3 regions of the Halomonas sp. LC1 genome follow, and region 2 is predicted to be linked to each of the others. Evidence: predicted binding sites of a transcription regulator. Region 2 holds the regulator's gene; each other region holds the start of a gene.
The links. The regulator LexA, encoded in region 2, represses DNA repair genes until DNA is damaged. The targets are predictions, from matches to a motif close to TACTGTNTANNTANACAGTA.
Positions count from the first base shown of each region.

Region 1: the regulator LexA is predicted to act here: its motif matches at 2,138-2,157, upstream of QIT27_RS02565 (LexA family protein).
Region 3: the regulator LexA is predicted to act here: its motif matches at 2,097-2,116, upstream of recN (DNA repair protein RecN).

Region 1 covers NZ_JASSPG010000001.1:545,892-549,168, reverse strand. The annotation lists gene QIT27_RS02575 (sodium ion-translocating decarboxylase subunit beta) at 1-891, shown strand, start outside; gene QIT27_RS02570 (IMPACT family protein) at 968-1,585, opposite strand; gene QIT27_RS02565 (LexA family protein) at 1,613-2,068, opposite strand; gene ccmA (cytochrome c biogenesis heme-transporting ATPase CcmA) at 2,330-2,950, shown strand; gene ccmB (heme exporter protein CcmB) at 2,964-3,277, shown strand, end outside.
Region 2 covers NZ_JASSPG010000009.1:37,770-41,046, reverse strand. The annotation lists gene purU (formyltetrahydrofolate deformylase) at 44-898, shown strand; gene QIT27_RS14945 (energy-coupling factor ABC transporter permease) at 916-1,587, shown strand; gene lexA (transcriptional repressor LexA) at 1,621-2,301, opposite strand; gene QIT27_RS14935 (TetR/AcrR family transcriptional regulator) at 2,528-3,205, shown strand; gene QIT27_RS14930 (L,D-transpeptidase) at 3,183-3,277, shown strand, end outside.
Region 3 covers NZ_JASSPG010000008.1:215,321-218,597, forward strand. The annotation lists gene fur (ferric iron uptake transcriptional regulator) at 1-193, shown strand, start outside; gene recN (DNA repair protein RecN) at 376-2,049, opposite strand; gene grpE (nucleotide exchange factor GrpE) at 2,249-2,878, shown strand; gene dnaK (molecular chaperone DnaK) at 3,031-3,277, shown strand, end outside.

The sequences.
Region 1 (3,277 bases), on a different contig from region 2:
GCGCCGCTACTGATCTTCATGGGCGTAGGGGCAATGACCGATTTCGGCCCGCTGCTGGCCAACCCGCGCACGCTGTTTCTGGGCGCGGCGGCACAGTTCGGCATTTTCGCTACGCTGTTCGGCGCCGTGCTGCTCACGTCCATGGGCATCATGGATTTCTCGCTCAATCAGGCGGCGGCGATTGGTATCATCGGCGGGGCGGATGGTCCGACGTCGATCTACGTTTCCAGCGTGCTGGCGCCTGAGTTGCTAGGGGCGATTGCCGTCGCGGCCTATGCCTACATGGCACTGGTGCCGTTGATCCAACCGCCGATCATGCGCCTGCTGACCACCGAAAAAGAGCGCAAGATCACCATGACGCAGCTGCGTCCGGTCTCTAAGCTCGAAAAAGTGGTCTTCCCACTGATGCTGTTGATTGCTGTCGCGCTGTTTCTGCCGGACGCGGCACCGCTGCTGGGCATGTTCTGCTTCGGCAACCTGATGCGTGAGTGTGGGGTAGTGGAGCGCCTCTCCGATACCGCGCAAAATGCGCTGATCAATATCGTCACGATCATTCTGGGTCTGTCGGTAGGGTCTAAGCTGATGGCGGAGAGCTTTTTGGCGTTCGAAACCTTAGGGATTCTGGGCCTGGGGATCGTGGCGTTCGGTATCGGCACCGCTGCCGGTGTCTTGATGGCCAAGCTGATGAACCTAGTCAGCAAAATGCCCATCAACCCGCTGATTGGCGCGGCGGGTGTGTCTGCCGTGCCGATGGCGGCGCGTGTGGCGAATAAGGTGGGTCTGGAAGCGAACCCGCATAACTTCCTACTGATGCACGCCATGGGGCCGAACGTTGCTGGGGTCATCGGTTCGGCAGTGGCTGCCGGTGTGATGATCAAGTACCTGGGCTAAGCGGCTAGTTAGACAGCACGTCTGCCGCTATAGAACGCGGCTTACCGAGCAAGCGCTCGTGTAAGCCGCGTTTTTTTTATATTTGCTGTAGCTCAATGGATGTTTTAAGGCGGTTTTCCAGTCCGCTGATATCCAGCTCGACATCGCGTGGCCAGCCAATGGTTAAGCTCACTCCGTTGCCATCGTACTCCGCCTGTTGCACGGGCAGTGCCTGCTCGTCGCACCAAGCGCGGGCTTGCGCTTCGTGGGCGAAGCGGACCTTTAATAAATAGCTATCCCGCTCGACGACTTCCCGGGTGGGCAGCGTTTCCAGCCCGGCATTGACCGCCTGCGCATAGGCGCGTGCCAAACCTCCGGTACCTAACTTGGTGCCGCCAAAGTAGCGAATCACCACGCAACCAATTTCGCCAATCTGGCTGCCCTGCAACGCCTGGAACATCGGACGGCCTGCGGTTCCGCCGGGCTCGCCGTCGTCGGAAAAGCCAATATGCGTTTGCTCTCCAGGAGGTCCGGCGATAAACGCAGTGCAGTGATGGCTGGCATTCGGGTGGGCAGCTTTGGCCGCTTGAAGCAGCGCGTCGAAGGCGTCGGTGGTAGGAGCGTGGCACACCCAGGCCAAGAACTGACTCTTTTCAACGTCAATCTCGGCGGTGTGCCATGTCTCAGGGGCTAAATCAGGGACTCGATAGCGCAAATAGTACTCCCAGCAGGGTGGATAACGTTAATGGTGCCGGGTTTCCGTTGCGTGGTGGGCTACGCCCATTACCATGCCCAGCACCTGGATATCACAATTATGCAGGAAGACTTCGGACATCGCTGCATCTTCGGGCCATAAATGAATGCCTAAACGGCTGATAGAGAGCTGCTTCAGCGCCACTTCCCGCTGGTTAATCGTTGCTACGACGGTTTCTTGATGAGCGTCGTGCTGGTGGCGATGAATGATGATGACATCGCCGTCGAAGAGGTTGCAGTCGCGCATGCGATCGCCGCGAATACGCAGGGCGTAGGTGTTGCGACGTGTGACGCGAGGGGGTGTGCACGCTTGGCGCGCATGTGATGAGGCGCTGCGAGACGCTAGTGGGGTAGGCGTCGATGGCGCTACCGGTTGAGACAGCGTCTGAGAGGGTACGTAAGAAGGTACGTGAGACGTTACCTGAGGGGATAGGCAAATCGTCATAGTGTGTTCTCCCATGCAGCGCCCGTTGCCAAGGCGTTTGATTGAGTCGATAGCTGTAGTTTTATTCTGTTGTGTCTATTTATACAGTTGTTACAGTATAAGCCTGTTTTTGCATACAGTGCTAGTGCTGTCTCACACCTGGGTTTCTTACGCGGAAATTGAGACAGGTCACGCTGCGACCCAAGACCGCAGAGCGTGACTGGCGAGAAAGGGCCTTTCCGTGTAGAGTTCGACCCAAAATCAACGTGCCTGGAGTGTCTTTTGAGCCTGTGCCTGCAAGCCCGACAATTGGCCTGTGAACGCGACGACCGTTGGCTGTTTGAAGGGCTCGATCTCGATATCCAAAGCGGTGAGATCGTGCGCATTGAAGGCCCCAACGGCAGCGGCAAGACAACGCTGCTGAAAATACTCTCCGGGCAATTAACCGATTACCGTGGCGAGCTTTACTGGAATGGCGAACCCATGCGCCAAGCCCGTGAACATTTTCTCGCCAATTTACTCTATTTAGGTCATGCCCCAGGCGTGAAAGCAGGCCTGTCACCGCTGGAAAATCTAGCTTGGTATCAGGCGCTTAGCGGAGAAAAGGGCAGCGAGCCTGCACGTGAGGCAGCGTTGGCTGCCGTTGGGTTGGCGGGGTTTGAAGATGTTCCTGCCGGCCAGCTTTCCGCCGGGCAGCAGCGGCGCGTGGCGCTGGCACGCCTGACCCTGACCCAGCGGGCGCTGTGGGTGCTCGACGAGCCTTTCACCGCGATTGATCGCCAAGGGGTGGCGGCGCTAGAGGCGCAGCTGGTGGCGCATGCGCAGTCTGGCGGCTGCGTTCTGGTCACTACTCACCACGCATTGACCGAGTCACCTGTGCTTAGGCGCATTCAGCTGGGGTAAGAAGGAGACAGCGTTGCAACGTTCACACGCTCAACTGAGCACCCCAGAGGTGGCTATCCATGCTCCCCAGGGCGGTCTGCTGGTGGCCATAAAGGCAACCCTCAAACGCGACCTCACCCTGATGCTGCGCCGTCGTGGCGAAGTGCTCAATCCGCTGGTGTTCTTTGCGCTGGTGATTACCCTGTTTCCCATTGGTATTTCACCGGATCCAGAGCTGTTGGCAAGCATTGCGCCAGGGCTTTTATGGGTGGCCGCACTGCTCGCGGCACTGCTTTCGCTGGATAGCCTGTTTCGCAGCGACTACGACGATGGCAGCCTGGAACAACT
Region 2 (3,277 bases):
GTGCTTGGCGAGCGTGCCGTTAAATACGTTAAGAGTGTTTGTGATGTCTCATTATTACCGGTTAGTTGTTTCCTGCCCAGACCAAGTGGGCATTGTGGCGCGTGTCTCAAGCTTTATTGCTCAGCAGGGTGGTTCCATTACCGAGGCAAGCCAGCACTCGGATTTAGAGACTGGCCGCTTTTTCATGCGTTATGAAATTCTGGCGGACTCACTCGGCATGTCGGCAGAGGCGCTGCGTACCGCGTTCGAACCCGTCGCTGCGGAGTTCGATATGCAGTGGTCGCTGGTGGATACCGAGAAACGCCGCCGCGTGGTGTTGATGGTATCCCGAGAGTCTCACTGTTTGGTCGACTTGCTCTACCGCTGGCAGGCAGGGGAGTTGGATTGCGATATCGTCGGCGTGATTTCCAACCATGACGATATGCGTTCGCTCACCGAGTGGTACGGTATTCCCTACCATCATGTGCCGGTCGATCCTGCCAACAAACAGCTGGCGTTCGATCAGGTGCAAGAGCGGATCGACGCGGCCCGTGCAGACTGTGTTGTGCTGGCCCGCTATATGCAAATACTGCCGCCCTCGCTGTGCGAGCGCTATGCAGGTCGAGTCATCAACATCCACCACAGCTTCCTGCCGTCGTTTGCCGGTGCCAAGCCCTACCATCAAGCCTATGAGCGGGGCGTGAAGCTGATTGGTGCGACATGCCACTACGTGACCGAAGAGCTGGACGCCGGGCCGATCATCGAGCAAGACATTCATCGGGTCAGCCACTGTCATACGCCTACCGACCTCGTTCGGTTTGGTCGCGACGTGGAGAAAGCGGTGCTGGCTCGCGGCTTGCGTTGGCACTTGGAAGATCGCGTACTCATCCACGGCAATAAGACGGTCGTCTTTAGTTAATCGATTCTGGGGGCGCTATGTCCTTTGCACAAAGCGTATTGGCACCGTGGGCGCTCGTGATGAGTGGGTTGTTGTCACTGGGTGTGATGGGCTGGTGCGTTTGGCTGCGCCCCTGGCAACCTCTTCTGGATGATCCGGCGCTTCAGCACCGCTGGCTGGCCGCAACCCTGATCGTCATGCTGTTTTGGCAGCTACGCGCGCAAGCGGTGGATTGGCTGACGCTGCATTTGGTCTTTACGGTGCTGATGACGCTGGTATTCAAAATGCCGTTAGCGCTCATCAGCAACCTGATGATCAACGTTGCCATGGTGGCGATTGGACGAAACGACTGGGCCCTGCTGGGGGCAAACGTGCTGGTCACCGGCATCGTACCTGCCATGGTGACAGGCGTAGTGTGGCGGCTGGTTGATCGCCGGCTGCCGGATAATTTGATGGTCTTTCTGTTTGCCTGCGGCTTTTTTGGTGCGGCGCTGTCGACATTGGGGGGGGGACTGTCGGCGGTGGCGCTCATCCTCATGGCGGGCACTGACCCTGAAGCCGTGTATCTGGCTCAAGAGTATGCCCGCTTTTTACCGCTGCTGATGCCTTCCGAGGCCTTCATTACGGGGATGCTGCTCAGCATCCTGCTGGTCTACCATCCGAACTGGGTGGCCACGTTCAATGACCACCGTTATATCGACTCCCAGTAACGCAGGCGAGTGTGTGCAGAGCGTCGGTGAGGATCAGCCCAGTGCCTGACCGTTGCCTCCACGAATTACCCCAACGCCGACGCCTTCGATATCCAGTTGCTGCGTGCGCAGATCGATCTCGATGGGGGCAAAGTCGGCGTTCTCGGCAATCAACGTCACTTGATGCCCCTGGCGTTTAAAACGCTTGACCGTGACTTCGTCTTCTAGTCGTGCTACCACGATCTGACCATCCCGCACGCGGTCGGTACGGTGAACGGCCAGTAAGTCGCCTTCCAAAATGCCGACATCTTTCATGGAGAGGCCGCGTACCCGCAATAAATAATCGGCCTTGGGCGTGAAGTACTCGGCAGGCAACGGGCAGTAACGGTCAATGTGCTCGGCGGCCAGAATCGGGCTGCCAGCGGCCACTTCACCAATCACGGGCAATCCGTTGGGGAGAGGGTCAGCGGCGACCGATGCTGTGGCAGGGGCTGGCGTATCGGCAGGTTCCAGCGGCTCTTGATTAGGCAGACGGATCCCACGGGACGTATTACGAATAATGCGAATGGCCCCCTTGCGCTCTAACGCGCGCAGGTGCTCTTCCGCTGCATTGGGAGAGCGGAAGCCAAGCGCTTTGGCGATTTCGGCGCGCGTTGGCGGATAACCCAGCTCACCCATGGTCTTAACGATGAAATCAAATACGTGCTGCTGACGTGCTGTGAGTGGACGCGACATACCAAACTCCAAAACAGTGAAAAGACAGTAGCTACATGTCGGCTTAATCAGTATGTGGTTAAGTATACAGTATGTTGCTCTGTCCAGTACATGGCGAGGACCACGAAAGCTAGACAAACATGAAACCCGTCAATGACTAGGCACGAATTGGATAAGAGATTGAGCCAGCAAAGCGAATGGCATAGTATTCAGCGTTGTTTAAAACACCTGTTTTTTGGAGGGCGTTATGGCCCAGTCGGATACGGTAACGCGTATTTTGGATACGGCAGAGGTGCTATTTGCAGAGCGAGGCTTTGCCGAGACGTCGCTGCGCAATATCACTAGCAAGGCGCGGGTCAATTTGGCCGCCGTGAATTACCACTTTGGGTCCAAAAAGGCGCTGATTCAAGCGGTGTTCGCCCGCTATCTTGATCCGTTCTCGGCGCGCTTTCATACCGCACTGGATGAACTAGAGGCGCGCTACCAGGGCCAGCCGATTCCCCTAGAAGTGTTGCTGGAAACCATGGCGACCACGGTGCTCGCCGTTCCAGCCGAGCGCAATAGCTTAAAAGTGTTCATGCGACTGCTAGGGTTGGCCTACAGCCAAGCGCAGGGACATTTGCGGCGTTACATCCAGCAGCAGTATGGTGATGTGTTCACCCGTTTTACGGAGCTAGTGCGCAAAGCGACGCCGGATCTGCCGGACGCCGAGCGCTTCTGGCGGCTACACTTTATGTTAGGAACGGTAATATTCACGCTGTCAGGGCTGGATGCACTGCGCGATATTGCTGCCAAGGATTATCAAGAGCAGGTCACGGTGCGTGATTTGGTGCGACGGCTGCGTCCTGTCGTAGTGGCGGCCATGAATGCACCGTTACCCGCTGTGGTTGAAGAGGGTCACCATGGTAACGCCCAAGCTAGCTGAGCTGCCGCCGACAAGCGGGGGTTGGATAGAGATCGATACCCAGCGCCAGAGGCTGTGCTGGTGGCAAGGGAA
Region 3 (3,277 bases), on a different contig from region 2:
CCACCACGACCATATGGTGTGTCTGGAAAGCGGTGAAATCATCGAATTCGTCGATGACATCATCGAGCGTCGCCAGCAAGAGATCGCCGAAGAGCACGGCTACGAGCTAGTGGACCATGCCCTGGTGCTGTACGTTCGCCCTCGCGGGTCTGATGTGACACGCCAGGATAGCGGCCCAACGAATCGCAAATAGCGAATCGTTAAGCGCAACGCCGTGTAAAAACGCCCCCAACGTGCGAGTGAACGTATCACTGGCGCTCTGGGGGCGTTTTGCATTCAACGGAGGCCTAGGTACGCTGTGCCACCTGCGCGAGTCAGGTGGCGTGGGCTTGGATGCTGGGGAGATAGATACCTGGGCGTTAGAGACCCTGGGAGTTAGTGGGGCGGGCGCTGGCTGGCGTGGAGCATTTCCCGCGCATGGGCCAGGGTTTGGTCGGATAGCGTCACGCCGCCCAGCATACGCGCCAGCTCGCTGATCCGGCCGCGCTCGTCCAGCAGCGCCATGTGGGTGAGCGTGGTGTCTCGCTTGGCGCGCTTTTCGATGTGCAGATGCTGGTGCGCTTGAGCGGCCACTTGAGGCAGGTGGGTCACGGTCATCACCTGACCGTTTTCCCCCAGCTTTCGCAGCAGCTGGCCGACGATTTCCGCCGTTGCCCCAGAAATACCCACGTCCACTTCATCGAAGACGAGGCTCGGAATCGTCGAATGCGACGCCGCCACCACTTGAATGGCCAAGCTGATGCGCGACAGCTCGCCCCCGGAAGCGACCTTGGTGAGCGGCCGGGCGGGTTGGCCCGGGTTGGCGCTGATCAGGAATTGCACATGGTCCAAGCCCTCGGGGGAAGGCGTTTCGCGCGGGGTGACGTCCACTTCGAAGCGTGCTTTGCCCATGGCCAAGAAGGCCAACTGCTGCTGCACCTCTTTGCCCAGACGCACGGCGGCCTTCTGACGTGCTTCGGTGAGCTGCTTGGCCTCGCTGCGGTAACGCTCGCGGTACTCGGCCACTTGGCTGCTGAGGGCTTCTAGGTCGTCATCGCTGGCTTCGAGCTGCGCCACTTCCTGTTTGAGTTGGGCATGCAGCGCACAAATCTCTTCGGGAGCGACGTGGTGCTTACGGGCAATGCGGTGTACGTCGCCCATCCGCTCCTCTACCCACGCCAGCCGCTCTGGGTCCAGTTCGGTAGTGCTGGCCAGTCGGTGCAGCTCACTGGCGGCTTCTTCGACTTGAATGCGTGCATCGCTCAACATGGTGAGCGTGTTGGCAAGCGTGCCTTTATCGCTGCCGGGCAGCGCGCTCAGGTGGGCGTAGGCTTGGTTGAGAAGCGACAGGGCGCCCCCTTCATCGCTTTCGCAGCAGTCGGCGGCAAACTGGGTTTCACGCAGGGTCTCTTCGGCGTGGGCCAGGGTGTGCTGCTCCTCTTCCAAGGTTTGCAGCTCGCCTTCGGCAAGGCCTAGCTGATCCAGCTCCTCGACTTGATAGCGCAGCAGTTGGCGTTTGGCCTCGACTTCGCTGCCCTCTTCACTGAGTTTTTTCAGCCGACGGCGAGCGCTGCGCCACTCGCGGAACGTCTCGGCGAGCTGCTGGCTGCGTTCGCGAAGTCCGGCGTAATCATCCAGTAGCGCCAAGTGCGTCTCTTCCCGCATCAAGGCTTGGTGGGCATGCTGGCCATGAATCTGAATCAACTGTTCGCCAAGGGATTTCAAATCGGCAATGGTCGCCGGGTGGCCGTTGATCCACGCCTTGGAGCGGCCGTTGGCAGTGACCACGCGGCGCAGCAGGCACTCGTCGGCGGGCAGTTCGCGGGCCACCAGCCATTCGGTAGCGGCGGGCAGATGCTGAATATCGAAACGGGCGGAGAGATCGGTTCGCTCGCAGCCGTGGCGCACGCTACCCGCATCGGCGCGCTCGCCCAGGCAGAGCCCCAGGGCACCCAACAGAATGGATTTACCCGCCCCAGTTTCGCCCGTAATGGCGGTCATGCCCCGGGTCAGGTCGAGTTCGAGACGATCAACGATCGCGTAGTCTTGGATCGCTAGCTGCGTAAGCATAAGGCCTCCTGAGGCGGTGCGGCACAGAAGCTGGATACTTATCCAATAATTGTTGTTTTATACAGTAGTCGATAACTCACTTCAATGCCCCTCTTGAGATGGCTTTTATGGCCCCCATATAGGCTGCATACGTGGTTAACACCCGCTACTTAACTCAGGTGGCCGCCACCGGCACCGTTACTTATTTCAGGAGCAAGGCATGGCAAAAGAACCGCAAACCCCGTTGGAAGATGAGCTGGCACGCCAAGAGCAGGAAGCAGAGGTCACCGACCAATCTGCCGAGGAGCGGTTGGTGGAAGGCGAACTGGAAGGGCTGATCGATGACGATGCGCCGCTGGAAGGCAGCGCCGGCAGCCCCGAAGCCGACGTGTTGGCCGCCCAGGTAGAAGAGCTGGAGCAGAGCCTAGCGGAAGCCAAAGACCAAGCGCTGCGCGCCGCTGCCGAGGCTCAAAACGTTCGCCGCCGGGCGGAGCAAGAAGCCGAAAAAGCGCGCAAGTTTGCCCTGGAGAAGTTCGTCAAAGAGCTGCTGCCCGTGGTGGATAGCCTTGAGAAAGCCTTGGAAAGCATGCAGGACGACGCGTCCGACGTGCATCGTGAAGGTGTCTCCATGACCCTCAAGATGCAGCTAGACGTGCTGAGCAAGTTTGGCGTCGAAAGCATCGAGCCCCAGGGCGAGCCCTTCGACCCACAGGTGCATGAAGCCATGGCGATGGTGCCGAACCCAGAGCTCGACCCCAACACCGTGATGGATGTGATGCAGAAAGGCTATCTGCTGAACGGCCGCCTCGTGCGCCCTGCCATGGTCGTGGTCAGCCAAAAAGCGAATTAAGCCGCGTTGACGCATTGCAGTAAAAAAAGCCCTTGAAATGCTGCAAGCGGCCCCCAAATAAAGGGCAACCCGCGGGAAAACCCGCAGACGCCAAGTAAGTAACAGCGGCGTAAAACATCAGTTTTGTTTCAACCGAATTCGAGGTTTTTGCTATGGGACGCATTATTGGTATCGACCTGGGCACCACTAACTCTTGTGTGGCCGTGCTCGATGGTGACAGCGCTAAAGTCATTGAAAACGCCGAAGGCGGTCGTACCACGCCTTCCATCATTGCCTACACCGACGACGGCGAAACCCTGGTAGGTCAGGCCGCCAAGCGCCAGGCCGTGACCAACCCGGAAAACACCCTTTACGCCATCAAGCGTCTGATCGGCCGCCGCTTCAAAGACGACGTCGTTC